2 regions of the Lysobacter sp. GCM10012299 genome follow, and region 1 is predicted to be linked to the other one. Evidence: riboswitches for the same ligand, from Rfam matches in the RefSeq annotation. Region 1 holds a riboswitch; the other holds the start of a gene.

Region 1 (15,398 bases):
GCGCTGCGCACGCTCGGCCGCCGGATCGCGTGGCACAACGGCTATGCGCCGAAGCAATGGGTGGGGTTGTACGTTGCCGACGGCACCAACACCGACACGATGTACGGCCTGCTCGGTGTGCCCAGTTACACGATCGAGATGGGCGTGGCGTTCTTCGAGAGCTGCGCGACGTTCGAGTCGACCACGTTGCCGAAGAACCTGGCGGCATTGCGCTATGCCGCACGCAACCTGACTGCGCCCTATGCCTATCCGTCCGGGCCCGACACGCTGACGGTGTCGGTGTCACCGGCGAGTGTCAGGGCCGGCCAGGCGGTGACCGTGACCGCGACGCTGGACGACAGCCGCAGCAACCAGAGCAACGGCGCCGAGCCGGTGCATGTGATCCGTGCCGCTTCGGCCTACCTGGACCAGCGGCCCTGGACCGCCGGCGCCACACGGATCGCGATGCAGGTGGTCGACGGTGCCTGGGACAGCAGCCGCGAGGGCGTGCGTGCAGTGGTGAACACGCAGGGCCTCGCGCCGGGCCGCCACGTCGTGTTCGTTCGCGGCAGCGATGCCAGCGGCAGCGTGGGAACGCCGGATGCGGTTTATTTCACGGTCGTCGGCAACTGACTGGCTGCTAGTTGCGCTTGCGTCTGCGGTGCGGCGCCGTCCGCCGAGTCTTCGTTTTTCGCCCGTCATTCCCGCGAAGGCGGGAATCCATGGACGTTGCTCTTGCCGGCAAAAGCAAATGGATCCCGGCGTTCGCCGGGATGACGTTGAGTTGGCTGGAGGCGTGATGGCCTGGATCCCGGCGTTCGCCGGGATGACGGTGAGTTGGCTGGAGGCGTGATGGCCGCGATCCCGGCGTTCGCCGGGATGACGGTGAGTTGGCTGGAGGCGTGATGGCCGCGATCCCGGCGTTCGCCGGGATGACGGTGAGTTGGCTTGAGGAACGAAGACCAGGCATCGACGGACTGGAGCGTCGTTCGACGGCCCTGGGATTGCGGAGCAGTGGGCCATGGATGGCCCACGCCCCGCGTAAAGACAGGATGTCGTCCGCGGGGCGGAGCAATCCCAGGGTCGGCGGACGACGCCTTTCCGCAGCCAGTTACCTACGCAACAAAAAAGCCGGCACCAGGCCGGCTTTTCTGTAGCTCGCAAGCAGCGAAACTTACGCAGCCTGCTTCCACTGGCCAAGCGCAGCCAGGCCATTGTCACGAGCGCGCTCGTACACCGTCTGCTGGGCCTTGGCGAAGTTGTTGATCAGGTCCTGCGACCACAGCTTCAGCGCAGCCTGCTGCATCGCGCGGCCGTAAGAGAACGACAGCGGCCACGGGTTCGGGCCCATCTGGTTCATCGCATTGAGGTGCGCCGTGGCGTCCTCGTCGGCCTGGCCACCGGACAGGAACACGATGCCCGGCAGCGTCGCCGGCACGGTCGACTTCAGGCACTGCAGCGTGGCCGCAGCAACGTCCTCGACACTGGCCTTCTCGCCGCTGGTGGTGCCCGGCAGGACCATCGAGGCCTTCAGGATGGTGCCTTCCAGCATCACGTTGTGCTCGTACAGCGACGCGAACAGCGAACGCAGCGTGACCTCGGTGACCTCGTAGCAGGTCTCGATGTCGTGCGAACCGTCCATGATCACTTCCGGCTCCACCATCGGCACCAGGCCCTGCTCCTGGCACAGCGCCGCATAGCGGGCCAGCGCATGCGCGTTGGAGTCGATGCAGGTGCCCGACGGAATGTCGTCACCGATGTTGATCACCGCGCGCCACTTGGCGAAACGCGCGCCGAGCTTGTAGTACTCCTCCAGGCGCGCACGCAGACCGTCCAGGCCCTCGGTGATCACCTCGCCCGGGAAGCCGGCCAGGGCATGCGTGCCCTTGTCGACCTTGATGCCCGGGATCATGCCGTTGTCGGACATGTACTTGGCGAACGGGACGCCGCTCTTGGTCGACTGGCGGATGGTCTCGTCGAACAGGATCGCGCCGGAGATGTAGTCGCTCAGCTTGGGCGTGGCCAGCAGCAGCTCGCGGTAGGCGCGGCGGTTTTCTTCGGTGTTCTCGATGCCGACGCCCGCGAAGCGCTTGGCAATGGTGCTGGTGGACTCATCGATGGCGATGATGCCCTTGCCCGGGGCCACCATGGCCTGGGCGGTTTCGGCAAGCTGTTCGATGCTCATTGGACGTCCTGCAGGGAGCGGTGGGAAGCCCGGCATTATAGCGGCAGCGCAGCATTACCGCCCGCGGTCGGCCACGGTGAATCAATCACTTAGGCGACAGACACCCCGGATTTCAATACCAGTTTCAGGCGCCGTTGCCGGTCACTGCCCGGCGATGGCCTGGCGCAGCGTGTGGTTGGCGGCGTCCCGCGACTTCAGTGGCTGGCCGTATTCGTCCACGCCCGGGAAGAAGTCCGCGGCCGGATCGATGCTGCGCTTGAGGGACGCGATCCGCGCGTAGCACTCCGTCAGCTCGCCGGCATGCGGGCACCCGAGCAGGTGGTAGAACTCGTGCACCGTCGCCTTGCCCGGCGGCGTGAACATCTGGTTGATCGACACCTGCGTGGCGACCACATAGCCGCGGGTGTGCGTGGGATCGTCGACGCTGCCGAGCACTTCCGGCATCAGCAGGCCCCACAGGAAGTCACCGGCGTTGCGGTCGACGAACGCGACCAGGCGATCGCACGGCGCCTCCAGTTCGTGCGCGATGACGTCGTCGAACAGGCTGCGATGGGCGAAGCCGGCGCGCGTCCACGGACGCACCCAGGGCACGACCACTTCAATGCCGTAGGGCTTGAACTCCTGGTTGACCAGGCCGATCAGTTTTTCGATGCGCTGCTCGCTGACGTCGCCGGTGCGCAGTACGCACACGCGCATCTGCACCGGCGGCCCGTACTGCGTCGCGAAGCGCTGCTGCGTGTGCATTCCCACCGTCGTGCAGGCGCACAACGCGACGCTGGCGACGATTGTCAGGACGCCGCGCAGCAGGCGCGACGAGCGGCTGTGACGATCGATGCTGACGGTTGCCACGGCAATGCCCCTGGGGGAGGGATTGCTATCGCCAACGCGGCCACCACGAAGCGGCGGCCATCACGCCGCCTTCGCAAGAATCCATGCATGTATGGGAGCCAGCACGTGCTGGCTCCGCAGACACTGGCTCCGCGAGCAGGTTAAAGCTCGCCCAGCCCTTCCGCCGTGCCGTCGGCACCGACCTGCAGCAGCCGCAGCGTGTTGGTCGCGCCGTGACGCTCCATGTGGTCGCCGCTGGTGAACATCACGCGGTCGCCCACGCTGAGCCGGTCCTGGTCGAACAACTGCTTGATGGCGCTGCGCGCGGCATCGCGCGAGGTCAGGCCACGGCTGTCGAAGTCATAGGCAACCACGTCGCGCATCATCGTCATGCGCCTTCGGGCACCGTCGTGTCGCGACATCGCGAAGATCGGCACCTGCGAGCGGAAGCGCGACAGGAAGCGCGCGGTGCCACCGGATTCGGTCATCGCAACGATCGCGCGCACGCCAATGTGCTCGGAGAGGAACATCGCGGCCATCGCGATGGCCTGGTCGGCACGCTCGAGGTTGCGCGGGGCCGCTTCGAAATCGGTGTCGCGGTTGAACTGGCGTTCGGCGCCCAGGCAGATGCGCGCCATCGCCTCGACCGCCTTCACCGGGTAACGGCCGGCGGCCGATTCCTGCGACAGCATGACCGCGTCGGTGCCGTCGATCACGGCGTTGGCGACGTCGAGCACTTCGGCGCGGGTCGGGATCGGGCTGTCGACCATCGACTGCAGCATCTGCGTGGCGGTGATCACCACGCGGTTGCGCTCGAGCGCCTCGCGGATGATCTTCTTCTGCAGGCCGGGCAGCTCGGCGTCGCCGATCTCCACGCCCAGGTCACCGCGCGCGACCATGACCACGTCGCTGGCGTCGACGATTTCCGAGAGGTTCTCGATCGCCTCGGCGCGTTCGATCTTCGACACCAGCGCGGCATCGCTGCCGGCAGCGCGGGCAATGCGACGCGCTTCATTCATGTCTTCGGCGTTGCGGCAGAACGACACCGCGATGAAATCGGCGCCGAGTTCGGCGGCAACCAGGATGAGTTCCTTGTCGCGCTCGGTCAGCGCGCCCAGCGAGAGGCCGCCGCCCTGCTTGTTGAGGCCCTTGCGGTCCGACAGCGCGCCGTCGTTGAGGACGGTGGTGATGATGCGCTCGCCTTCGATCGCGCCCACGCGCAGCTGCAGCAGGCCATCGTCGAGCAGCAGCACGTCGCCGGGACGCACGTCGTCGGGCAGGCCGAGGTAGCTCACGCCGACCTCGCGCAGGCTGCCGGGAGGTGCGTCCTTGCTGGCGACCAGGTCGAAGCGGTCGCCGGCCTTGAGCAGGACCTTGCCTTCGGCGAAGCGCTCGATGCGGATCTTCGGACCGGGCAGGTCGGCGAGGATGCCGACTTCCACGCCGACACGCTTGGCGGCTTCGCGCACGGCTTCGGCGCGGGCGACCTGCGACGACGGGTCGCCGTGGGAGAAGTTGAGTCGGACTACGTCGACACCGGCGGTGAGCAGTGCGTCGAGGACGCCCGGCGGATCAGTGGCCGGGCCGAGGGTGGCGAGGATCTTGGTGCGGCGCTGGGTGGTCGTCATCGAATGCTGCTTCGCCTGTTGCGTGTCGATTGATTCAGGCGACGCTAGCACAGCTGTGCGGTCATTCGAATTGAATACGCATGCAATCCGGGACGCCGGGCATCCATACCGCGGGGCATGTGCGGAAGTGGTCTGGAATCACCCGGTCAAAAGCAGACCACCTCCGGCGAGCCGCTCAGGCCGCCAGTAGCGCCTGCAACTCGCCCGGCGCAGCCGCCAGGTGCAGCGCCCCCGCCTCGCGCAGTTCCGCCTCGCCGCCGAAGCCCCACAGCACGCCGACGTTGCGCATGCCGTGATGGCGAGCGCCTTCGATGTCCATGCGCCGGTCGCCGATCATCCAGCACTCGCCGGCATCGACCTCGAAGCGGCGCAATGCTTCGGCGATGAGCTGGTCCTTGTGGCTGATGCGACCGTCCAGGGTCGCGCCGACGATGTCGTCGAAGCGATGGCCGAACGGCAGGTGCGCGGCGATCTTGCGCGCGTGCGGTTCGTTCTTGGCGGTGACCACCGCCAGGCGGTGCCCGGCCGCGTGCAGCGCCTCGATCGTCTCGCCGATGCCGGCGTAGACCTCGTGCTCGGCCCAGCCATGGCTCTCGAAACGGTCGCGGTAGTGCAGCACCGCCTGCTCGACGTCCTGCGGATCGTCGAGCAGCGGGCCGAAGCTGGTGCGCAGGGCCGGACCGATCCAGCGTCGCAGTTCCGACTGCGGCGGCACCGGCAGGCCCATCCTGACCAGTGCGTACTCGACGCAACGGGTGATGCCGACGGCCGAGTCGATCAGGGTGCCGTCCATGTCGAAAAACACGGTGGACCGGGTGCGGGGCGTTGCCATGATGCGCGTGGATTCCGATCGGGGAGGTCAGGCCACCATTGGACCCGACGCCCCCTGCCCGGACAAGGCCGCTTTCTGGCGGCTACAGCGATTTCCTGTCTTCTTCGTCGACGTAATGGCGATCGGCCCGGTACAGCGCCAGGCGCTCGCGGACGCGCGCGGCCATTTCCTTGTAGTCAGGCTGCTTGACGGCAAGCGCATCGACGCGCTCCAGCGCCAGCGCCTGCAGCTCCACGGCGCGCTTGAAGTCACCGGCGGCGGCGTAGCAGGCCGCGACCGTGTCCAGCTCGGGCAAGTCCAGGAGCGTCGGTTCGTCCATCTTCGCCACCGTCTGTATCCCGCGCTTGGGGTCGAAGGCGTCCGGATACGGCGAAGTGCACGATGCCCACGCGATCTCGTTGTATGCATCGCTCGTGCCGGCGTCGGCACTTTGCTGCCACAGCGCGAACGCCTGAGCGCGCGCCTTGGGCGTCTGGCCGTGGTGGTACAGCCAACTGCCATAAGCGCTGCTCGCCCAGCCGTGCTTGGCCGCCAGCGGCGGCTGCAGCCAGCGCATGGCCTTGGCTTCGTCGACCTTGCCGAAGTCGCCATACAGGTAACCCAGGCCAAGCCGCGTCTGCGCGTCGAGATCGCCCTTCTCGGCCACTGGCAGCAACCACTGGATCGCCTGCTGCGGGTTCTTCTTCATGCCCAGGCCCTGCGTCGCCATATCGGCCAGGCTGACGCGTGCGCGCGATGCATAGTCGCCATCGGCCAGCGACTTGAAGATATCCACGGCGTTGCTGGCCTTGCCCTCCACGCCGGGACGCCCGGCGGCGTAGAGCTCGCCGAGATCGAACAGCGCATCGACGTCACCGCCGTAGACCGCCGGCAGCAGCCACTTCTCCGCCAACGGCCACTGCCCTTCGCGGCTGCTGTCGTCAGCCAGGTGTCGCAACGCCCAGGGATGGCCGCCCTGCGCAGCCTCGAAGACATAGCGCTTGCCAAGTTCGGCGTCGCGGGCACCGCTGCCGTACAGCAGCTCCCATGCGTACGTTGCCTGCGATTTGACGTGGCCGGCTTCGGCGGCCTTGCCGAGCACCTGCAGGCGCAACTGCGGTTCTGCCTGGAGGTCGTGGTAATCGGCGAGCAGGGCGAAACCGGTGCCGTTGCCGTTCATCGCCGTGCTTGAGAGAAAGGCGATATCGGCGGCTTCCAGCTTCGGCTTGGCCGGCGACAACACCTTGCGCCGCAGTGCTTCATAGCGGGCAAAGCGATTGCCATCGGCGACGGCACGATCCAGGCGCTTCTGCAGCGCGACAGGCACGTCGGCATTGGCGATCGGATCGTCGTGCAGGCTCAGCCACAGGCGGGTGAACTCGGCGGTGGCACCTTGGTTCGGCCAGCGACGATCGGCGGCGTCGAGCAGCGTCCACGCCGCGGCCTCGTCTCGCTCCACGCCCAGTCCCTGCAGATAGGCATAGGCCAGCAGCAGCATCGGCAGTGCCTGCTGCTGCTCGGCACGCGGCAGCACCGCATCGACGAACCCGTCACCGCAGGTCGCGGTCGGTTTTGCGCCGCACAGCTGCACCCATTCCAACGCGGAGCGCAGGCCGCCTTCGCGCGCGGCCGGACGCAGTATCTCCAGTCGCTGCGCGACGCCGTCCGTGTCGCGCGAGTCGCGCACGGCCTTGATGTCGCGCGCGGAAAGCTCGGCATCGACGCTCGACACCACGCTGACGACCAGGCCGTTGCGCAGCAGCGTCAGGCCCTTGTTGGGCTCCTCGCGGGCGATCTGGTACATGGTGTCGATGTAATCGAACGTAAGGTGGTGTTCGACTTTGGCGTCGCTGTCCCAGCCGACCACGACCAGCGGGAAGTAACGCTCCGGGCGCGGCCACTGGTACGTCACCGACAGCACCTGCAGGCCGCTGGCGGCGACCAGGGCGGTGGCGTCGGCGGCACCGATCACGCGGATCGGCTTGTTGAAGTCGCCGGCCTGGCCCAGGGCATAGCGTGACAGCGCCGCCAGCACCGTCATCTCCCGCTCGGCCGCGGCGTCATCGGCCACGGCCTCGGCACACAGGTAGGCAATGCGCCGGACCAGGATGCTGACGGGCGCGGCAGCAACCGACCTGGCAATGTCGTCGCGGTGCTGCGCACACGCTTCGGCATTGACCTGGCTGCCGTCGTAACCGACGGTGTCCATCACGTCGAACGCGCCAATGGCCGTGCCCAGCTCGCCCTTGGCGAGGAACTGCTGCCAGGCACTGGCAGCGTCGAAGGCCGGCGCGGCAGGCGTGGCAGCGGTCGCGGGCAGGCACAACGCCAGCAGCAGGGACGTGCAAAGCAGGCGACGGGTCATGGCGTCTGCGTCTCCGCGATCACCGACTTGAGCAGCGACTTCAGGCGCTGGTCGCGATCCTCGCGCTGCTGCGCCACCGGCAACTGGAAGCGCAGGCGCGCCGACAGGCTCTCGCGCAGCTTGCGCAACTCGGCGACATGCGCAGGCACCTGCTCGGCGCTGATGTCGTTGGTGAGCACCTTCATGTCGTACACCAGGTTGATCCTGCCGGGTTCGACCTTGACGTCGCGGTGGTAGGCGAAGCCCGGCGAGGCGAAGCTGGACGACTCGTCCTGGAAGGACGGTTTCCATCCCTTCGGCACCTCGACGTGCATCTCGTGGCGCAGGCGCACCGGGCGGCCGAAGAACAGCGGCCCGTTGCGCGACATCGACGGCGGCAGTGCGCTTGGCCGGTCCAGCGCCTCGGCGTAGACATCCAGCGCCTTGCCACCGGCGTCGTTGTCGAACGGCGCGAGCAGGCGGTAGCGCTCGACCAGGGTGAAGCGGTTGCGGTCGAGGTCGTCCTGGACCGCGGCCGGCGCGGCCACCGCGACCTCGCCGAAGCGCTGGCGGTAGTAGTCGGCGTAGCGCCGCGTCACTTCCTCGATGCGCTGGCCGGCGAAGGACCGGCGCACGTCGTCGGCGGTGCGGCCCTGGTAGGTCGTGGTCACGTCGAGCGTCACCTCGCGGCCGTCGGCGGCGGGAACGAAATGCTCGTTGACGGTCACCTGCACGTCGGCATTCTTCGGTTCGGCGATCACTTCCGGCGCGGTGACGCCGGCGGCGACGGCAAGCGCCACGCCATACAGGCTCTGGTCGCTGTCGCGCGGATCGCCGCCCTGGGCGGTCAGCGTCGGATCGACCCACATCACGTTGTCGCCGACCTGCGCGCGCACGATCACGTGGTTGAACACCGACGCGGCGGCCGGGAAGTTGGCGATGCCGCGCCCGCGCGTGGTCGACACCAGCGCCGGTGCGGCGCGGATGCCCATGCGCTCGAGCACCGTCACCAGCAGGTAGGCCTTGTCCTTGCAGTCGCCGTAACGGCGCGTCCAGGTGTCGGCAGGCGGCGTCGGACGGTGCGAGTTCTCGCCCATCTCGACGCCGAAGTAGCGCACCTGCTCCTGCACGGTGCGCAGTGCCGCCTTCACCTGCGCATACGGATCGCCGAGCTTGCGCCACTGGCCGATCTTCGCTTCCAGGTCGGCCGGCAAGGCGCCTGCCTTGGGATACAGCGGCAGCGCCCAGTTCACCACGTCGCCCCAGCTGCGCTTGCGCGCCACCCAGGCGACCGGGAACGGCTGGTACCAGATCGGATAGTTGTCTTCGTCGACGTGGGCCGGGACGCCGTGGCCGACAAACAATGCTTCGGTGCGCCCATCGACCTGGGCGATCCGCGGCGCCGGCGCATCGTTCTCGCGGTACACGTTGAGCTCGCTGCCGCCGTCGTAGACCGCGCGCAGGCGCGCGTCGAGCACCGGGCTGCGCCAGCCGAACGTCAGCGCGTCGACCGTGTTGCCGGCGAGCACCGGGTTGCTGCCGGTGATGGTGTAGTTGATGCGCACGACGTCATCGACACGGACGTCGTCGAGGACGATCAGCGCGGTGACCTCACCGTCGGCCAGGTCCTGCTCGAACTCGCTCTCGCGCCGCGCCAGCGAGATGCGCTCCGGCGCCAGCCGCGTCTGCCATTTGCCGGCGCGACGCAACTCGACGCGATGGATCGTCAGTTGCTGGTAACCGGGGTTGAACTCGATCTGGAAGCGGCCGGCGTCGCCCAGCAACGAGGCGGCCTTGGCCTCGTAGACATAATCGACGTAGAAGTCGTCGTGGCCCTGGCGATGGTCGACCTGCACGTCGTACAGCCAGAAGCGCCACGGTGCGCCACTGGCCCCGGGCGCATTGGCGTCCCACCGCGCAGGCACCTCGTGGCGCTGCACGAACGCCGGCACGTCGGCGACCTTGAAGCGGTATTCACCGCGCTGGTATTCGACCTCGCCCGCGCACACCGAACCGGCCAGCAGCCATGCCAGCAACCCCCATGCAATACGCATCCACCGCCCCCTGTGTTCCCTGCATCGAATACTAATGGAACAGGGGGGCGGCAGAAGGGGGAATCAGCCCCGCGTCTTCAGGGCGGTGACGGCCGGCAGCTCCTTGCCCTCGAGGAACTCGAGGAAGGCGCCGCCACCGGTGGAGATGTAGGACACGTCCTGCTCGATGCCGTACTTGTCGACCGCGGCCAAGGTGTCGCCGCCGCCGGCGATCGAGAACGCCTTGCTGGAAGCGATCGCACGGGCCAGGGTTTCGGTGCCCTTGCCGAATGCATCGAACTCGAACACGCCGACCGGGCCGTTCCAGACCACGGTGCCGGCGGCCTTGATCAGCTCGGCGTAGCGCGCGGCGGTGTCCGGACCGATGTCGAGGATCATGTCGTCGGCGCCGACGGCATCGACGGCCTTGACCGTGGCCGGGGCATCGGCGGCGAAAGCGGGGGCGACGACGACGTCGGTCGGCACCGGGATGTCGGCGCCGCGCGCCTTTGCGTCGGCCATGATCTTCTTCGCGGTGTCGATCAGGTCGTTCTCGACCAGCGACTTGCCGACGCCGTGGCCCATCGCGGCGATGAAGGTGTTGGCGATGCCGCCACCGACGATCAGCTGGTCGACCTTGCTCACCAGCGACGACAGCAGTTCGAGCTTGGTCGAGACCTTGGAGCCGGCGACGATCGCCAGCAGCGGACGCGCCGGGTTGTCGAGCGCCTTCGCCAGCGCGTCGAGCTCAGCCATCAGCAGCGGGCCGCCGGCGGCGACCTTGGCGAAACGGATCGCGCCGTGGGTCGACGCCTGCGCGCGATGTGCAGTGCCGAAGGCGTCCATGACGTAGACGTCGCACAGCGCCGCGTACTTCTTCGACAGCGCCTCGTCGTCCTTGCCCTCGCCGACGTTCATGCGGCAGTTCTCGAGCAGCACCAGCTGGCCCGGCGCGACGTCGACGCCGTCGACCCAGTCCTTCACCAGCGGCACGTCGATGCCGAGCAGCTCCGACAAGCGCTTCGCGACCGGCGCCAGCGAATCGGCCTCGCTCCACACACCTTCCTTCGGCCGGCCCAGGTGCGAGGTGACCATGACCGCCGCGCCTTTCTCCAGCGCCAGCTTCATCGTCGGCACGGCCGCGGTGATGCGCTGCTCGGAGGTGATGCGACCGCCGTCGATGGGCACGTTGAGATCTTCGCGGATCAGCACGCGCTTGCCGGCGAGGTCGAGGTCGGACATGCGGAGGATGGACATGGGCAGTGGCCTTTTAAGCCCTCCCCTTCAAGGGGAGGGTTGGGAGGGGATGGGTTCAAGCGAGACGCGCATTCTCCCTTCGATACCCCCGCACGGCAAATCCGCACCACCACTCACTCACAAGTTATCCACAACATTTAGCGTTGACGGATCACCCAACCCCCACTATGTTGTGGCCGTCGGTGCCGACCTCGCGGTCGGCTTAAAAGGGAAGTCCGGTGCGGCCACGCTCACGAGCGAGCGGCCAACTCCGGCGCTGCCCCGCAGCGGTAGTGGAAACGAACGCCGTCATGGCACTGGGCATGGGCCTGGGAAGCGACGGTCAGTAGGTGAGGAACCAGCGGCACACGCCCGGTCCTCGCGTCCAGAGCCCGAAGACCTGCCGACAACCGCGCGTTGCACACCGCGCGGTGACCGGCCAGCGAGTCTTCGGAGGGAAGACGGTCGGTGTCGCAGGATGGCGTCCGTTGCTTTCGATGCATTGTTCGAAGCACGTGACCGCCACCACAGGCCCGTCTCGGCCTGCGCGACGCCGCAACCGCACGCTTCGGAACCGCGCCAGGTCGCCCTTCGAGGGAAGGTCGACCAGCCGTGCGCCCACGCACCGGAGCCATTGCCATGACCACCACCACCGACGCGCCTGCCGCGAGCAAGCCTGCCGTCAGTCCCCCTGCAGCCGCCACTGCACAGACCGGCTCTGGGCAGACAGAGTCCGCCGGCTTCACCCTGACCCCGCCGGCCGCCAACCTCACCATGACGGTGACCAAGCGCAGCGGCCGCCGCGACCCGGTCGACCTCAACAAGATCGTGCGCGCGGTGACGCGCAACTGCGAAGGCCTGTTCGCCGTCGACCCGATGCGCGTGGCCACCCGCACCATCTCCGGCCTGTACGACGGCGCGACCACGCGCGAGCTCGACGAACTGTCGATCCGCACCGCCGCCCTGCTGACCGCCGAGGAACCCGAATACGGCCGCCTCGCCGCGCGCCTGCTCGCCGGCGTGATCGAGAAGGAAGTCGCCGGCATCGAGATCCACGCGTTCTCGCAGTCGGTGCAGCGCGGCTTCGACCTGGGCCTGATCAACGAGCGCCTGCTGACCTTCGTCCAGGCCAACGCGCGCAAGCTCAACGATGCGATCGACCCGACGCTGAACCAGCGCTTCGACTACTTCGGCCTGCGCACGCTTTACGACCGCTACCTGCTGCGCCACCCGACCGCGCGCACGGTGATCGAGACGCCGCAGCAGTTCTTCCTGCGCATCGCCTGCGCATTGAGCGAGGACGTCAGCGACGCGCTGGCGCTGTACCGGCGCATGGCGCAGCTGGATTACATCCCCAGCTCGCCGACGCTGTTCAACTCCGGCACCACGCACGAGCAGCTGTCGAGCTGCTTCCTGCTCGACTCGCCTGAAGATTCGCTGGAAAGCATCTACAAGCGCTACATGGACGTGGCCAAGCTGAGCAAGTTCAGCGGCGGCATCGGCCTGAGTTACACCCGCATCCGCTCGCGCGGTTCGCTGATCCGTTCGACCAACGGCCTGAGCAACGGCATCGTGCCATGGCTGAAGACGCTCGATGCCTCGGTCGCCGCGGTGAACCAGGGTGGCAAGCGCAAGGGCGCGGCCTGCGTGTACCTGGAGCCGTGGCACGCCGACGTCGAGGAGTTCCTCGAACTGCGCGACAACACCGGCGACGAGGCGCGCCGCACGCACAACCTAAACCTGGCCAACTGGATCCCCGACGAGTTCATGCGCCGGGTCGAGGCTGACGGCGACTGGTCGCTGTTCGACCCGGCCAAGGTGCCGCAGCTGACCGATCTGTGGGGCGAAGCCTTCGATCGCGCCTACCACGCCGCCGAGGTGGCCGGCCTGGCGTCGCGTACCGTCAAGGCACGCGAGCTGTACAGCCGCATGGTGCGCACGCTGGCACAGACCGGCAACGGCTGGATGAACTTCAAGGACAAGTCCAACCGCGCCTGCAACCAGACCCTGCGCGAAGGCAACGTGGTGCACCTGTCGAACCTGTGCACCGAGATCCTGGAAGTCACCTCGCAGGACGAGACGGCGGTATGCAACCTGGGGTCGATCAACCTGTCGCACCACGTCGAGCTCTTCGCCGAGGGCCCGGTGCACGGCGAAGACGGACGCTTCGATTTCGAGAAGCTTGCCGAGACCGTGCGCCTGGCCGTGCGCCAGCTCGATCGCGTGATCGACCTCAACTTCTATCCGATCGAGACCGCGCGCCGCGCCAACCTCAAGTGGCGCCCGGTCGGCCTGGGCGTGATGGGCCTGCAGGACGTGTTCTTCAAGCTGCGCATGCCGTTCGACTCCGACCAGGCGCGTGCGCTGTCGAAGCAGATCGCCGAGGCGGTGTACTTCCATGCGCTGACTGCGTCGAACGAGCTGGCGATGGAACGCGGCCGCCATCCGTCGTTCGCCGACACGCGTGCCTCGCAGGGCGAGCTGCAGTTCGAAGCCTGGGGCGTGGCGCCGTCCGATGCCCACGGCTGGGACAGCCTGCGTGCGCGCATCGCCGAGCACGGCCTGCGCAACTCGCTGCTGATCGCGATCGCACCGACGGCCACCATCGCCTCGATCGCCGGCTGCTACGAGTGCATCGAGCCGCAGGTGTCGAACCTGTTCAAGCGCGAGACGCTGTCGGGTGACTTCCTCGTCGTCAACCGCTACCTCGCCGAGGAACTCAAGACGCTGGGCCTGTGGACGCCGGAACTGCGCGACCGCATCAAGATGGCCGAAGGTTCGATCCAGGGCATCACCCAGATTCCCGAGTCGCTGCGCGCGGTCTACCGCACCGCATGGGAACTGCCGATGCGCTCGCTGATCGACATGGCCGCCGACCGCGGCGCCTTCATCGACCAGAGCCAGTCGCTGAACCTGTTCATCGAGAGCCCGAACATCGGCCAGCTGTCGTCGATGTACATGTACGCGTGGAAGAAGGGTCTCAAGACCACCTACTACCTGCGCTCGCGCCCGGCGACGAAGATCGCCAAGGCCACCGTCAGCGGTGTCGCCGAAGCGTCCAAGCCCGAGTACACGGCGGTTGAGGCAGTCGCCTGCTCGCTGGAAAACCCGGAAAGCTGCGAGGCCTGCCAGTAGCTGTAGTCCAACCTCCCTCTCCCCTTGCGGGAGAGGGACAGGCGCCAACGGCGCCAGGGAGAGGGGACGCGCCCTCCCCCCAGGAAGAACACCAGCGTCCCCCTCTCCCGGCGCTTCGCGCCACCCTCTCCCGCCAGGGGAGAGGGTTTTCCTTCAAAGGATTTCCATGACCACCGACATCCGCCTGCTCGACCCCGGCTTCGACCTCACATTGCGGCCGATGCGCTACCCGCAGTTCTACGAGATGTACCGCGACGCGATCCGAAACACCTGGACCGTGGAAGAGGTCGACTTCTCGCTCGACGTCAACGACCTCAAGCACAAGCTCGGGCCGGCCGAGCGTCACCTGATCGAGCGCCTGGTGGCCTTCTTCGCCACCGGCGACAGCATCGTCGCCAACAACCTGGTGCTGAACCTGTACCAGCACATCAACGCGCCCGAGGCGCGCATGTACCTGTCGCGGCAGTTGTACGAGGAAGCACTGCACGTGCAGTTCTACCTGACCCTGCTCGACACCTACCTGCCCGACCCGGTCGCGCGCGCCAAGGCGTTCGATGCGGTGCAGAACATTTCGTCGATCCGCGCCAAGGCCGAGTTCTGCTTCAAGTGGATCGACTCGATCCAGGACATCCGTCGCATCGAGACGACGGAGCAGCGCCGCCAGTTCCTGCTCAACCTGATCTGCTTCGCCTGCTGCATCGAGGGCCTGTTCTTCTTCGCCGCCTTCGCCTACGTCTACTACCTGCGTTCGCGCGGCCTGCTGCACGGCCTGGCCTCGGGCACCAACTGGGTGTTCCGCGACGAGAGCTGCCACATGGCCTTCGCCTTCGAGGTGATCCGCACCGCGCGCAGCGAGCAGCCGGAACTGTTCGACGACGAACTGCAGCGCCAGGTCGTGCAGATGCTGGAGGAAGCGGTGGAGTGCGAGATGCAGTTCGCCCAGGACGTGTTGTCGGGCGGTGTCGCCGGCCTGTCGCCGAAGGACATGCGCCAGTACCTGCAGTACTGCGCCGACCAGCGCCTGGCGCAGCTGGGCATGCCACGCCATTTCGGCGCGACCAACCCGTTCGCCTTCATGGACCTGCAGGACGTGCAGGAAGTGACCAACTTCTTCGAGCGTCGCGTCTCGGCGTACCAGGTGGGCGTGCAGGGCGAGGTCGCATTCGATGCCGCGTTCTGAGGCGGCGGCGCCTCCCACCGAAGCGCGCATGACGGAGAT
Region 2 (15,398 bases), 210 kb from region 1:
TTCGGCACCGACAGCGGCGTCTACCCGCACGGCCAGAACGCGCGACAGTTCGCCTACATGGTGCGCAACGGGCAGACACCGATGCAGGCGATCAGCTCGGCGACGATCAGCGCGGCCAAGTCACTGGGCCGCGATGCGCAGTTCGGATCCATCGCCGTCGGCAAGTCGGCCGACCTGATCGCCGTCCCTGGCGACCCGCTGGCGGACGTCGAGGTGTTGCGCCGGGTCGAGGCGGTGATCGCCCAGGGCAAGCTGGTCTGCGCAGCGCCGGACAACCGCTGCACCGATTCTCATTGAAGTCGGTGGTGCGGATCGTCTAAATAGAGGGATCACTGGCAACACCATCCGCAGGACGCGCAATAGCTGTACCGACTGAACAGGGGTGGCAAGGCATGCAGGACCCGCGCGTCAACGAAGCTGGCACGGCACCACACTGCGACACCCGGCCGGAGCGCAAGCTCGGCTTCTGGATGTGCACCGCGCTGGTGGTGGGCAACACCATCGGCATCGGCATCTTCCTGCTGCCGGCGTCGCTGGCGCCGTACGGCTACAGCGCGATGTTGGGCTGGGTCATCACCGTGTTCGGTTGCCTGGCGATGGCGCGGGTGTTCGCCCGCCTCGCGCGCGACATGCCCTCGGCCGACGGCCCCTACGGTTACATCCGCGGCACGCTCGGCGAGATCCCCGCCTTCATGGCGATGTGGTCGTACTGGATCGCGACGTGGATCACCAATGCGGCCATCGCCATTGGCGTGGTCGGTTACCTCGACACGCTATTCCCGGTCCTGCGCGAGGTGCCTGCCGCATTGCAGGCGGTGACGCTGTTGTGGTTCTTCGTGCTGGTGAACCTGCTGGGCGTGCGCGCCGGCGGTCGCGTGCAGATCGTGACCACGGTGTTGAAGCTGCTGCCGATGCTGGCGGTCGCCGGGCTCGGCGTGTGGCTGCTGATCACCCACCCTTCGAGCTACACCGAGCACCTGCCGACCGAGCCGGTGAGCCTGGCGCCGCTGATGGCAGCCTCGACCATTGCCCTGTTCGCGATGCTCGGCTTCGAATCGGCGGCGGTGCCGGCCGACCGCGTGCAGAACCCGGGCTGGACCATCCCGCGCGCGACCATGGTCGGCACGATGATCACCGCCGTCATCTACCTGGTGGTTTCCTCGGTGCCGCTGCTGCTGATCCCGGCGGCCGAGCTGGCGCAGTCGAAGGCACCGTTCTCGGACCTGATCGACCGCCTCGTCGGTGGCGGTTACGGCCGCGTGCTGTCGCTGTTCGTCGTCATCAGCGGCCTGGGCGCATTGAACGGCTGGGTGCTGCTGGTCGGCGAGCTGACCCGCACCATCGCCTGCAACGGCGGCCTGCCGGCCTCGTTCTCGCGCAGCAACCGCTTCGGTGCGCCGGCGCTGGCACTGGTCGCGACCGGCGCCCTCGCCAGCGCGATGATCCTGATGAACTACAGCAAGTCGCTGGTGCAGGGCTTCACCTTCATCACCACGGTCGTGACCGCCGCCAACCTGCCGCTGTACCTGTGCTGCGCACTGGCGCTGCTGGTGCTGTGGCGCCGCGGCCAGAAGCCGGCCAACAGCGACATGCTGGTGCTGGCGGTGCCGGGCCTGGTGTACGTGACCTTCGCCTTCATCGGCCTTGGCGGCGAGCCGTTCGGCTGGGCTATCGTACTGGCCGCCGCCGGACTGCCCGTGTATGCGCTGCTGCGCCTGCGCAACGGTCGCGCCGGCACGCTGCTGCCGCCGGCGGCGAAACCCTGATCCAAAGACAAACCGCAGCACGCAGGAATCCCATGCTGGAACTCAAACGCACGCCTTTCCACGAGCGCACCTCGCGCCTGTGCCTGCCGCAGAACTGGCGGCGCTGGGCCGGGCACATCGTGGCCGGCTCCTACGACCTGCACCTGGACCGCGAGTACTGGGCGATCCGTGATGGCGTCGCCGCGATCGATGTCTCGCCGCTGATGAAGTACATCATCACCGGCCCCGACGCCGCGCGCCTGCTGCACAAGCTCACTCCGCGCGACGTGCAGAAGATGGCGGTCGGGCAGGTCGGCTACACCGGCTGGTGCGACGAGGAAGGCAAGCTGCTCGACGACGGCACGATCTCGCGCCTGGCCGAAGGCACCTTCCGTCTGACCTCGGCCGAACCGTCGCTGCGCTGGTTGTCGATGAACGCCGTCGGCATGGACGTCACGATCACCGAGGTCACCGAAGATGTCGCCGCACTGAGCCTGCAGGGCCCGAAGTCGCGCGCCGTGCTCAACCGCTGCTGCGCCAAGACGCTCGACAAGCTCAAGTACTTCAAGGTGATGGCCAACACGCTGGCCGGCAAGCCGGTCACGATTTCGCGCACCGGCTACACCGGCGATCTCGGTTACGAGATCTGGATCGACAAGGCCGACGCGCTGCACGTCTGGGATGCACTGATGGAAGCCGGCGCCGATTACGGCATCGTCCCGTGCGGCATCCTGGCGATGGACATGGCACGCGTGGAAGCGGGCTTGTTCATGATCGATGTCGATTACACCGCCGCCAACCACGCCTGGATCGAAGGGCAGAAGTCGACGCCGCTGGAGATGGGCCTGGACTGGGCGGTGCAGCTCGACAAGCCCGGTTACTTCGTCGGCCGCCGCGCGCTGGAGAAGGAAAAGCGCGAAGGCTCGGCGTGGAAGCTGGTCGGTTTCGAGGTCGACTGGGAAAAGATGGAGCCGCTGTTCGCCCGCGTCGGCCTGCCGCCGCAGATCCCCGGCATGGCGGTGCGCGAGAGCCTGCCGATGATGCAGGGCGACAGGCAGGTCGGTTACGCGTCCACCAGCACCTGGTCGCCGGTGCTGAAGAAGTACATCGCACTGGTGCACCTGCAGCGCCCGTACTACGAGCCGGGAACGGCACTGACCATGGAAGTCACCGTCGAGCACAAGCGCCTGCAGGCGCCGGGCAAGGTGGTGAAGCTGCCGTTCTACGAGCCGGAGTGGAAGAAGAAATAACCCGTCATCCCGAACCCCCGTCATCCCGGCGAAAGCCGGGACCCATTTTGACGTTGCTCCAAGCTCTGAAGGCAACTGCCAGATCAAGTTGGATCCCGGCTTCCGCCGGGACGACGAGATCAAGTTGGATCCCGGCTTTCGCCGGGATGACGAAAATCAACGAACCAAGAAGCACACATGACCCATAACCAGTACGACGCCATCGTCATCGGCGCCGGCCACAACGGCCTGATCGCCGCCGCCTACCTGGCGCGCGCGGGCAAGAAGGTGGCCGTTCTCGAACGCCGCGAAGTCGTCGGCGGCGCCGCGGTGACCGCAGAACCGTTCCCCGGCTATCGCTTCAGCCAGTTCTCCTACGTCGTCAGCCTGCTGCGGCCGGAGATCATCCGCGACCTGGAGCTTCCCAAGCACGGCCTGAAGATCCTGCCGCTGCCGAGCACCGTCACGCCGATGGACAACGGCGACTACCTCGCCGCGTGGGACGACCACGACCTCACCCGCCAGGAGCTCTACCGCCATTCGCCGCGCGACGCCGAAGCGTCCGACGAATACGGCCGGGTGATGGCGCGCGCCGCCAAGGCGATCAAGCCGATCATCGGCCTGGTGCCGCCGGACCCGTCGTCGCTGAGCCTGCGCGACCTCAAGGGCCTGCTCAAGCTCGGCCAGTACGGCAAGAGCCTGTCGGAGAAAGAGCTCTACCAGATCGCCAAGCTGCTCACGCAATCGGCCGCCGACCTGCTCAACGACTGGTTCGAGTTCGATCCGCTCAAGGGCACCAAGTCGGCCAGCGGCATCATCGGCACCTTCCTCGGCCCGCATTCGCCGGGCACCGCGTACGTGCTGCTACACCATTACATGGGCGAGATCGACGGCGCCTTCCGCGCCTGGGGCTTCTGCAAGAACGGCAACGGCGGCGTCACCCAGGCGATCGCCAGTTCGGCGCGCGCACTCGGCGTGGAGATCCGCACCAATGCCGCGGTCGAGCAGGTGGTCGTGCGCGGTGGCCGCGCCTCGGGCGTGGCGCTGGCCAACGGCGACGAGCTGCGCGCCAAGGTCGTCATCTCGGCGGCCGATCCCAAGCGCAGCTTCCTGCAGTTCGTCGAAGGCAAGCACCTGCCCGACGAGTTCGTGCAGCAGATCAAGAATTTCCGCATCCGCGGTTCCTCCGGCAAGGTCAACATCGCCTTCAGTGGTCTGCCCGATTTCACCTGCCTGCCCGGCGAAGGCCCGCTGCACCGCGGCGCGGTCTCGATCAGCCCGAGCATGGAGTACATCGAGCGCGCCTACGACGAGGCCAAGTACGGCCAGTTCGCCAAGCAGCCGTACATCGACATGATCTTCCCGTCGATGATCGACCGCGACATGGCCCCGCCGGGCCATCACGTGGCGTCGTGCTTCGTGCAGTACGCGCCGTACGACATCGAGGGCGGCTGGGACGATGCCAAGCGCGACGCGTTCGGCGAGACGGTGATCTCCACGCTCGAGCGCTACGCACCCGACATCCGCAGCAAGATCGTCGGCAAGCAGGTCATCACGCCCAAGGACATCGAGCAGATCGCCGGCATCACCGGCGGCAACATCTTCCATGGCGAACTGTTGTTGCATCAACTGTTCTTCCTGCGGCCTGCGCCGCAGTGGGCGGACTTCCGCACGCCGTTGCCGGGCTACTACTTCGGCGCCTCCGGCGCACACCCCGGTGGTGGCGTGATGGGCGCGGCCGGCAAGATGGCGGCACAGGAAGTACTGAAGGACTGGAAGTGATGGCCGCCATGACGAACACGCGATACGACATCCTCATCGTCGGCGCCGGCCACAACGGCCTGGTCGCGGCGACTTATCTCGCCAAGGCCGGCAAGAAAGTGCTGGTGCTCGAGCAGCGCGATCGCGCTGGCGGGCAGCTTGCCGCCGACACGCTCAACGGCAGCGCCTTCGACCCGCTGCATGCCGGCGCGCAGTTGCGCCCCGACATCGTCAGCGACCTCGGGTTGACCCGGCACGGCCTCGCCTTCGAAGCCGCGACGCCGTACGTGTCGCTGCAGCCCGACGGCAAGCGCCTGCACCTGTCGACCACGCCGGGCGATGCCGCCACGCTCGAATCGATCCGCCAGTTCTCCGCGGCAGACGCCGCGCGCTGGCCGGAGTTCGTCGCGTTCATGGATCGCGCCGCCGCGTTCCTCGATGCGGCCTACCGCACGCCGATGCCGCGCCTCCCGCATGTCGGTCTGGCCGAGGGCTGGCCGCTGGCGAAGCTGGCCTGGACGCTGCGCCGCCTCGGCGGCCGCGACATGTTCCGGGTGATCCGGGCGATGTCGATGTCGACGGTGGAATTCACCGAGGAGTGGTTCGAGTCGGAGCAGGTGAAGGCCGCGGTCGCGGCCGTCGGCATCCACGGCCACACACTCGGCTCGATGTCGGCCGGCACCGGCTACACGCTGATGCACAACTGGCTCAACCGCGGCGGCCTCGCCCAGCGTCCGGTCGCGGGCGGCAACGGCAAGATCGCAGAGGCACTGGTGGCCGCGTTCAAGGCCGCCGGTGGCGAACTGCGCACCGGCGCCGGCGTCGAACGCATCCTGGTCGACTCGCTGCGCGTGTCGGGCGTGCGCCTGCAAAGCGGCGAGGAGATCGCCGCCACGACGGTACTGTCCGGCGCCGATCCACGCCGCACCCTGCTGGGCCTGGTCGGCGCGCCCGAGCTGCCGCCGGACCTGGTCTGGCAGGTGCAGTCGATCAAGATGCGCGGCGCGGTCGCCAAGGTGCACCTGCTGACCAACGGCAACCACGGCCTGCCGGCGGGAACGCTGGCGATCGCACCGACGCTGAAGTACCTCGAACGCGCCTATGACGCGGCCAAGTACGGCGAGCTGGCAGCCAGGCCCTATCTGGAGATCACCACCGCCGGCAACGTCGTGTCGGTGCACATGCAGTCCGCGCCCTACAAGCTGCGTGGCATCGACTGGGACGAGGCGAGGGCGACGATCGAACGCACCGTGATCGCCAGCCTGGCCGAGCAGTTCCCCGCGCTCGAAGCATCCGTGCATGAAGTGCGCACGCTGACGCCGATCGACCTGGAGCGCGAGTACGGCCTGACCGAGGGCGACATCAACCACGGCCAGCTGATCCTCGACCAGATGTTCTTCATGCGTCCGCTGCCGGGCTGGTCGAACCATGCCACGCCGGTCGACGGCCTCTACCTGTGCGGCAGTGGTTGCCACGGTGGCGGCGGCATCAGCGGCGCGCCCGGTCGCAATGCCGCGCAGGCAGTGTTGAAAGCAGGCACACGCGCGTAAAGTCGGAGGTGGCCGCGAATGCGCGGCCGCCTCGTTGGCACAGTCATGAAGGCGACGGTTCCCGTCGATGCGGCAGTCCGGAGGAAGCAGGGCGGCTTCCTCGACGGGGTGGTGCGGCAGAAGTCAGGGCTGATCTGCCTGGTGGCCGTGCTCGTGTTCCTGTCGACCTGCATCGTGCTGCAGTGGCTGCGCACCGACCTGGACTGGCGCCAGGATCCGCTGAGCGCCTACCTCAAGGGTCCCTACGGCGGTTGGCTGCGGATGGCCTATTACGCGCTCAGCATGGCCTTGATGCTGCTCGGTGCCGGGTTGTACCGCGTGTTGCAGCCGCGGGCGCGCAGCGCCGTGCCGGCCTTCCTGCTGGCCCTGGCCGGGATCGCGCTGACGTTCACCGCCATGTCCGAGACCGATCTACCGCTGCTGGACCACGGCCAGGAAAACCTGCTGCACCGGATCGCCGCGCTGACCACGTTCCTGAGCGTGACGCTGGCGATGATGGTGCAGTCCTGGCGTTTCCATTACGACGACATATGGCGTGCGCACGTGGCGCTGGCCTTGCCACTGGCCGTGGCCAGCTTCATCGCGCTGTGGATCTACGCGTACTGGCACGGCCTCCCGGAAGGCCTGCGGCAGAAGACGGTGATCACGATGATCCTGCTGTGGCTGGGCATCGCCGCCTGGTGGCTGCGCGGAGAACAAGTAGCCCGGGTAAGCGAAGCGCACCCGGGGTAACGGGCGGGCGCACGTCCCGGGTGCGCTTCGCTTACCCGGGCTACGTTGCCGTCGGGTTGTTACGTCCCCGCGGTCAGATCCTCATGCAACAACCGGTGGAAAAGATGCTCCCCCGCCTCGCGACGCACCGACAACCTCCCCGTCGAATACGCGCGTGAATGCAACCCGCGCTGCACCGACTTGCAGATCGCCATGTCCTCGTCCTGGATCTGCTGGCCGACATCGACGCTGGCACGGTTGCGCGCATACGCCGCCTCCGACACATCCGCGAACCAGAAATCGAAGATCACCTCGGTCTGGTTCACGCCCAGCGGCAACACGAGGTTGGTGTCCATCACGCCCTCGTACCAGTTGATCATCAGGTTCGGGTGCATCCAGTAGTACAGCGCCCGATCGCCCTTGCGCACCGCGGCGTAATCCTCCTGCGCCTTGGCCGTGGTCAGCGGGCTCGACTGCAGGCAGAAGCGGCCGCCGTTCTCGATGGTGTAGTTCTTGTAGTCCAGGACGCTGTCCAGGCCCTTGTGCAGGTGCGGGACGTGGTAGCCGCCGTCGAGGTAGTTGTCGACGAACACCTTCCAGTTGCAGTCGAACAAGTAGTGGCGGCGCTCGAAGAAGTGCAGCTTCGACAGTTGCAGCGGGCGGACCTGCTCGATCAGGTCGGCGCCGAGGAACTCCTCCAGGCTCGGCCCCTGCGCATCCAGGCGCACGAACACCCAGTTCTCCCAGACCGCCGTCGCCACCGGCGCCAGCCCGTGCTGCGAGCGGTCGAAATGGCATTCGCTGTTGAAGCTCGGCGTGCCCTTGAGCGCGCCCTCCAGCGTGTAGGTCCAGCCGTGGTACGGGCAGCGCAGGTTCTGCGCGCAGCCCGATGGCTCGGTCATCACCGCCGCGGCGTGGTGGCGGCAGACGTTGAAGAAGCCACGCAGCTCGCCGTCGCTGCCGCGCACGACCAGAATGGGCTCCCCTGCGATCTCGCAGGTGACGTACTGCCCGGGCTCGCGCAGCTGGTCCAGGCGCCCGGCCATCTGCCATGAACGGGAGAACGTCGTGCGCTTCTCGCGCTCGGCGATGCGCTCGTCGATGTACCACGACGCCGGAATGGTCGAGGCCTCGTCCAGCGGCAACGTCGGGTCGTACTGGCCCAGAAGATCAGTTACAGATGAAGAACTCATTCGCCTCGCCCTGTTGCGCGGGCCGATCCGGCCCCGGACTGCTTCCCCGCCACATACTTTCCTGCGCGCGGCGACGGTGTCAATTGCGCGCAGCGAATTTTCCACGCCCGGTTAACGCCGTGCTGGCTACACGTGGGTCTCTTGAAATCAAGCAATTGGAGTCCCCGGCAATGGCCAGGAAAGCAACGATCGAACAGGACCAGGTCAACGAACTGCTGTATCAGGCGCTGGAAACCGAGATGGGCGGTATCAAGATCTACGAGACCGCCATCGCCTGCGCCGTCAACGAAGACCTGCGCGAGGAATGGCAGGAATACCTGGACGAGACGAAAACGCATCGCAAGGTCCTGCTCAATGTCTTCGAGCAGTTGGGGCTGGATCCGGAAACGAAGACGCCTGGGCGCCAGGTCGTTGGCCACATCGGCGCCTCGCTGGTCGAGGCGATGAACATGGCGCGCAAGAGCGGCGACGCCATCGCGGCCGAACTGGTGGCCACCGAATGCGTGGTGCTGGCGGAAACCAAGGACCACCACAACTGGGAGCTGATCGGCCAGGTTGCCAAACACACCACCGGCGACCTCGCCAAGGTGCTCAAGCAGGCGCACGAGGCGGTGGAGAACGACGAGGACCACCACCTCTACCACACGCGGGGTTGGAGCCGTGAGCTGTGGCTGCAGTCGCTGGGCGTCCCCGCGGTGCTGCCGCCGCCAGAAGAGGTCAAGCAGGTCGAGACCGCGATCGGCGCGGCGCGGGCCGAGAAGGCGCGCGAATCGATGCCGAAGAAGCACTGATTGGACCTCAAGAGTGGGTATCCGTATTGGGCCGTCAGCAACGGCCTGATGCATGCCTTTCCGCGGCTGGAGGCGGACACCACCTGTGACGTGGCGATCATCGGCGGCGGCGTGACCGCCGCCCTGATCGCCGATGCGCTGGTCGAGGACGGTCATGAGGTCGTCGTGCTCGAGCAGCGCGACATCGGCTGGGGCAGCACCGCGGCCAGCACGGCGCTGCTGCAGTACGAAAGCGACGTGACGCTGGGCGACCTGGTCAGGCAGTACGGAATGGCGGAAGCACTGAAGTCCTACCGCGCCAGCGCCGAAACGATCGGGCAGCTCGAGATGCTGGCGCGGCGCCTGCGCGATGTCGGCTTCGAGCGCGTGCAAAGCGTGTACTACGCCAGCCGCCCCTGGCATCGCCGCAAGCTCCGCGGCGAGTTCGCCCTGCGCGCCGAGCATGGGTTCGATGTCGAATGGCTGGAGCCGGATGAACTCCTGGAGCGCTTCGGGTTCCGCGCGCCGGCGGCGATCGTGAGTACGCCGGCGGCCAGCATCGACCCGTACCGGTTGACCTACCGGCTGTTCCGGGCGCTGCAGGGGCAGGGCGCGAAGGTGTTCGACCGCACCTGTGTCGAGCGCATCGAGCCGTCCGCGCGCAAGGTGGAGCTGGTCACGAGCGATGGTCTTCGCGTTCGCGCATCGCACGTGGTCGTCGCTGCGGGCTACGCGTCGCAGCAGTGGCTCGCCAAGCGCCATGCGAGCAACCGCAGCAGCTATGCGTTCATCACCGATCCCATCGATCCGGATCTGGTGGCGCCGTTGCGGCGCACGGTCATGTGGGAAACCGCCAGGCCCTATCTCTACCTGCGCACGACGCCCGATTGCCGCGTGATCGTGGGCGGGGAGGATGATGCGGTGGACATCCCCGCGCGACGCGATGGTCGCGTCGGCAAGAAAACGCGCAAGCTGATGGAGAAGCTGTCGGGTCTGTTCCCGCACCTGCAACCGCTGATCCCTGCATTCTCCTGGGCGGGCACCTTCGCCGAGACGAAGGACGGTCTGCCGTTCATGGGCCCGAGCGCGCAATGGGGCCCGCGCGTGCTGTTCGCCATGGCGTATGGCGGCAACGGCATTACCTATTCGATGGTCGGGCGAGACCTGATCTGCGCGGCCATCAAGCGGCGGCGTCACCCGTTGGCGCAGCTGTATTCGTTCGATCGGTTGGGCTGACGACGCGCAAAAAAAAGGCCCGGCATTGCCGGGCCTTTTTTTGGAACAGAACCGATACCTCAGTTCACCGGCGCATAGCGCAGCGTCAGGAACCACTCGCGGCCCGGCTGGTTGTAGAACGCCACCGTCTCGTAATCACGGTCGAACACGTTCGCCACACGCGCCTGCAGCGTCAGGTCCTGGGTGATGGCGTATTCGGCGCGCAGGTCGAGCGTGCCGTAGCCACCGAGGCGGCGCGTGTTGGCGACGTCGTCATAGCGCGAACCTTCGCCGACCGCAGTCAGGCCGACGCGGAACGCACCGAAGGCGCGGTCGACGTCGAGGCGCGCACTGTTCTTCGCACGACGGGCCAGATCGTTGCCCTCGTAGAAACCACGGCGGTTCTCGGTGTCGAGGTAGCTGATCGCGCCGTTGATGGTCCAGTCGGCGATCGTGGTGTCGGCCGACAGTTCGGCACCCTGCATGCGCGCCTTTTCGACGTTGTTGGGCAGGTTGATCGCGGCGTCGAACGCGATCAGGTTGTCGACGTCGGTGCTGAAGGTGTCGAGGTGGACGTTGAAGCCGTCACCCAGGAAGGCCAGGCCCAGCTCCCAGGTCTCGGAGTCTTCCGGACGCAGGTTCGGGTTGCCGAAGAACGGGTAGTACAGCTCGTTGAAGGTCGGCGCCTTGAACGCGCTGCCGTAGCCGGCGGTGACGCGCCAGTTGTCGGCGAACACCAGGCCCCACGCGGCACCGCCGGTGGTGTGGCCACCGAACTGCTCGTTGTCGTCGCGGCGCACGCTGGCCTCGAGCGACTGCGCGCCGAACTTGCCCTGGTACTGCACGAACGCGGCCTTGTTGTCGCGCTCGTCCTGATCGTACTGCGTGCTGCTCTCGACGCTGTCGTTGAGCCAGTCCAGGCCGACGCTGACCAGCTGGTTGGCGGCAACACCGAAGTCGCCCTGCAGCGTCGCGCTGTCGCGGTCGGTGCTGAAGAAGTCGGGGAGTTTGACGCCGCCGAGGTAGCTGTCGGACGAGTCGACGTTGCGGCCCGCGGTCAGGTGCACGTCGACGCGGTCGGACGGGTGCCAGCGCAGCTTGCCGCCGATGACCTGCTGGACCGTCCTGGAGCCGTCGGTGAAGTCGCCGTCGAACTCGTTGTCGCCTTCGTTGCGCAGGGCGTGACCCTCGATGCTCCACTGCTCGGTCAGGTTGATGCCACCGCGCAGCGACAATGCATCCTTCTCGTAGCCGTCGCGGTCGGGCTGCGAGTCCATGGCGATGAAGCAGCCGGCGCCGTCGAACGTGGCCGGGTCGAAGAAGCCGTTGCAGGCGTTGATGCCGCTGGTGCGCGTGTGCTGGTAGTCGGCACCGAACCAGCCGCGGTCGTTGCTGCCGCCGAAGCCGACGCCGTAACCCAGCGTGTCGTTGCTGCCGCCGTCGAAGCGCACGCGCGGGGCGAAGGCCTGCTTGTCGCGACGGGTGAACACCTGGATCACGCCGCCGATGGCGTCGGCGCCGTACAGGCTCGAACGCGGGCCGCGGACGATCTCGACGCGGTCGATCATTTCGATCGGCAGGTCCTGGAACGCGGTCAGGCCCGAGGTTGCCGAGCCGACGCGGATGCCGTCGACCAGCACCAGCACGTGGTCGGATTCGGCACCGCGCAGGAACAGCGTGGTCAGCTTGCCGCTGCCGCCCTGGTTGGACATCGAGATGCCGGCGCGGCCGCGCAGCAGGTCCGGCAGCGAGCGCGCCTGGCTGTGGCGGATCTGTTCGGCGTCGATGACTTCGACCGGTGCCAGCGCGTCGTTGACGCTGATGGCGGTGCGGTTGGCGGTGACGATGACCTGGTCGAGGTTGGTCGCGTCCTGCGCATGGGCAAGCGCGGGTGCGGCCAGCAGGCACGCGCCGGCAAGGGACAGATTACGCAATTGCATCGAGGAATCTCCAACGCACGGCTCGGGCCGTGACGGGCAACTGGGACAGTCGCGAGGAGAGAGAACGAGGCTGCGGTGTGGGCGCACGGCGCCAACGTCGCCGCCGCGATGCCCTCCGCATCGCAACCAGGGGTGGGCACCGCCAATGAAGGCGCGTGACCCTGCTTCCAGGCCGGTCTCCGGACTCGCGAGTGGAGGACCGGCTTTGCAAGCCGTGCTCTCTCCGGCGCCGCGCCTTCCCGTGACATGCACAGTGGCGGATGCAGCGCTTGTACTCGCTTACCGTTGCGGGGGCAGTGCCGGAATGGTCCCTGCTGGGACGTCACCGGCTTCCCGTTTCAACCCGCCGGCAGGACGCCGCCGGGTCACCTCGAAGCGGGGCGCAGTCTACGCGATCTGCTGGGGCGGTGCTCAACCCTTGTCCCTTCATCCCCGTCCCACGGTCATCCCTGCCTCACCGTCATCCCCGCGAAGGCGGGGATCCATGGACGTAGCTTCCGCGTCCGCAGAGCCAGATGGGTCCCGGCTTTCGCCGGGACGACGGAAAACATGAGGGCCTGGGTCCCGGCGTTCGCCGGGACGACGCGATTAGTCCCTGTCTGCCGGCTCGTCCAGCAGCGACGGCATCGCCATCGTTTCCTCGGCGACCTGGGTCGTCGTCACCGGGCCGGCCGGCGGGCGGTAGCGCGGTGGCGGCAGCAGGGCGATGGCCGCTTCGGTCGCGGCAACCAGTTCGCCGCGGCGTTCGTCGGGAATCTCCTGCCAATGGCAGTCCTGCAGCGCGCCTTCGATGGCGTACAGCAGGTTGAGCGTCGGCTTGAAGCCGGCGCGCTTGACCCGCATGAACGCCTCGACCGTGCCGACCGCGGCCAGGTCCTCGCGCGAGCGCAGCCCCACCTGGCGCAACCATGCCGCCGACTTGGGACCGATGTTGCGCAGCTTGTCGCCGCCTTTTTCCCCGCTCTTGCCGATACTCATGCCAGCGACTCCACGAAGGCCTGGGCAATCGCTTCCAGGCCGCGCTGGTCGTCGGCATCGAAGCGGTCGAAGTGCGGGCTGTCCAGATCGAACACGCCGATCAGCTGGCCATCCCCCCCCACAAGTGGCACGACCAGTTCAGAGTTAGACGCAGAATCGCAGGCAATGTGGCCAGGGAAGGCGTGGACATCGGCGATCCGCTGGGTCTGGCGGGTGGTCGCGGCAGCCCCGCAGACCCCCTTGTCGAGCGGAATGCGGATGCAGGCCGGCAGCCCCTGGAACGGGCCGACCACCAGTTCGGTGCCATCGAACAGGTAGAAGCCGACCCAGTTCAGGCCGGGCAGGGAGTGGTACACCAGCGCCGACAGGTTGGCTGCGTTGGCCACACGGTCGCGTTCGCCGTGCACCAGCGCCCGCGCCTGCTCGAGCAACTGTGCGTACTGTTCGGGCTTGGTGCCGCTTAGACTTTCGCTGGTGAACATATCCGCCTCTTTCCCGCAGTCTACCAGCGAGCGACCGGGGAGCCGGTCATGAACAGGCCCCAGACTCGTACCGGCTGGTTCGTCACCGGCACCGACACCGGCATCGGCAAATCACTGGCCAGTGCGACGCTGCTGCACGCGTTGCGCGCACGCGGCCTGCGTGCGGTCGGCATGAAGCCGCTCGCCAGCGGTTGCGAGGTCACCGCGGACGGCCTGCGCAACGAAGACGCGCTGCTGCTGCAGGGCGCCAGCGAGCCGCGCCCGGCTTATGACGACGTCAATCCGTACGCACTGCTGCAGCCGCTGGCGCCGGAACTTGCCGCCGCCGATGCCGGCGTGACCGTGCAACTGCAGCCGATCCTGGATGCGCACGCACGCCTGTCGGCGATGGCCGATGCCGTGGTGGTGGAAGGCGTGGGTGGCTGGGCGGCACCGCTGTCTGCCGAACTCGACCAGGCCGACCTCGTGCGCGCGCTCGATCTGCCGGTGGTGATGGTCGTCGGCCTGCGCCTGGGCTGCATCAACCACGCGCGCCTGACTGCGCGCGCGATCGCCGCGGATGGATTGCGACTGGCTGGCTGGATCGCCAACGACATCGATCCGATGATGGCGCGCGCCGACGACAACTTCACACTGCTTCGTCACCGCTTGCCGATACCTTGCTGGGGACGCCTGCCGTTCCGCGATCGGCCCGATCCTGCGGCACTGGCGCACCTGCTTGCACCTGCCAGCGACTGAAGCGCCCTGCATCGGGCTTTCTTGTGCCTGATCCGGCGTGATCGCCCCCGCGTGACTTCTGGGAGGTGGGCGGAAAACTCAGAATGCTAGACTGGGCGGTATAGGAATTAAACCAATCTGAGCATCATCGCTCGCATATGACGGAATCGGAGTCCTCCCCCATGGTCAAGAACCCGCGCTCGGTGGCAATGGTCGCCGCGTTGGCCCTCGCACTCTCCGCCTGCGGCGGCAAGGATCAGGCACAGGGGGGCGGCATGCCTCCTCCGGAAGTCGGCGTCGTCAAGTTGCAGCCGGGCAACGTGCCGCTGCAGAAGGATCTGGTCGGTCGCCTGGCCGCGTTCCGCAGCGCCGACGTGCGTGCCCGCGTGCCGGGCGTGCTCAAGCAGCGCCTGTATGCCGAAGGCACCGACGTGAAGGCCGGGCAGGTGCTGTTCCAGATCGATCCCGACCAGCTGCAGGCCTCCACCGGCCAGGCCCAAGCCGCGCTCGCGTCGGCGGAAGCCACCTATGCCAATGCCAAGTCGGCCGCTGACCGCGCCCGTCGCCTGGCCCCGCAGAAGTTCGTCTCGCAGTCCGACCTCGACAACGCGCTCGCTGCCGAACGCAGCGCCGGCGCCGCGGTGAAGCAGGCACAGGCCGCACTGGCCGATGCCCGCATCAACCTCGGCTACGCCACCGTGCGTGCGCCGATCAGCGGCCGCGCGGGCAAGCAGCAGGTCACCGAGGGCGCACTGGTCGGCCAGGACACGGCGACGCTGCTGACCACCGTCGACCAGATCGATCCGCTGTACGTGAACTTCTCGGTCAGCGTCACCGAGCTCGAGCAGATCCGTCGCGCCCGCACCGGCGCCGGCACCGGCGAGGGCGAAGTGCAGGTGGTGCTGCCCGACGGCAGCGTCTACCAGCGCACCGGCACGATGGACTTCTCCGGCGACGTGGTCGATCCGGCCACCGGTGCGATCGCGATGCGCGCACGCATCCCCAACCCGGACAAGAACCTGCTGCCCGGCACCTACGTGACGCTGAAGGCGACGCTCGGCGAACAGGCCAACGCCTACCTCGTGCCGCAGGTCGGCCTGCTGCGCG

What was found. A riboswitch is a leader RNA that binds a small molecule or an ion and turns the genes downstream of it on or off. The one in region 1 is predicted to bind cobalamin.
Region 2: another riboswitch for cobalamin. It lies ahead of btuB (TonB-dependent vitamin B12 receptor); the one in region 1 lies ahead of ACFOPO_RS07565 (ribonucleoside-diphosphate reductase subunit alpha).

Annotation. Positions count from the first base shown of each region.
Region 1 covers NZ_JBHRZC010000002.1:729,519-744,916, reverse strand. The annotation lists gene ACFOPO_RS07605 (M14 family zinc carboxypeptidase) at 1-612, shown strand, start outside; gene ACFOPO_RS07600 (class I fructose-bisphosphate aldolase) at 1,154-2,164, opposite strand; gene ACFOPO_RS07595 (hypothetical protein) at 2,306-3,013, opposite strand; gene pyk (pyruvate kinase) at 3,154-4,620, opposite strand; gene ACFOPO_RS07585 (HAD hydrolase-like protein) at 4,796-5,452, opposite strand; gene ACFOPO_RS07580 (tetratricopeptide repeat protein) at 5,535-7,796, opposite strand; gene ACFOPO_RS07575 (DUF3857 domain-containing transglutaminase family protein) at 7,793-9,829, opposite strand; gene ACFOPO_RS07570 (phosphoglycerate kinase) at 9,893-11,065, opposite strand; cobalamin riboswitch at 11,229-11,467, shown strand; gene ACFOPO_RS07565 (ribonucleoside-diphosphate reductase subunit alpha) at 11,819-14,179, shown strand; gene ACFOPO_RS07560 (ribonucleotide-diphosphate reductase subunit beta) at 14,346-15,359, shown strand; gene ACFOPO_RS07555 (acyl-CoA thioesterase) at 15,346-15,398, shown strand, end outside.
Region 2 covers NZ_JBHRZC010000002.1:515,065-530,462, forward strand. The annotation lists gene ACFOPO_RS06625 (amidohydrolase family protein) at 1-297, shown strand, start outside; gene ACFOPO_RS06630 (APC family permease) at 393-1,766, shown strand; gene ACFOPO_RS06635 (aminomethyltransferase family protein) at 1,799-2,995, shown strand; gene ACFOPO_RS06640 (phytoene desaturase family protein) at 3,173-4,756, shown strand; gene ACFOPO_RS06645 (phytoene desaturase family protein) at 4,765-6,285, shown strand; gene ACFOPO_RS06650 (DUF998 domain-containing protein) at 6,331-7,017, shown strand; gene ACFOPO_RS06655 (aromatic ring-hydroxylating dioxygenase subunit alpha) at 7,077-8,189, opposite strand; gene ACFOPO_RS06660 (ferritin-like domain-containing protein) at 8,360-8,980, shown strand; gene ACFOPO_RS06665 (NAD(P)/FAD-dependent oxidoreductase) at 8,981-10,195, shown strand; gene btuB (TonB-dependent vitamin B12 receptor) at 10,255-12,114, opposite strand; cobalamin riboswitch at 12,267-12,502, opposite strand; gene ACFOPO_RS06675 (TfoX/Sxy family protein) at 12,703-13,092, opposite strand; gene ACFOPO_RS06680 (GAF domain-containing protein) at 13,089-13,574, opposite strand; gene bioD (dethiobiotin synthase) at 13,623-14,312, shown strand; gene ACFOPO_RS06690 (efflux RND transporter periplasmic adaptor subunit) at 14,474-15,398, shown strand, end outside.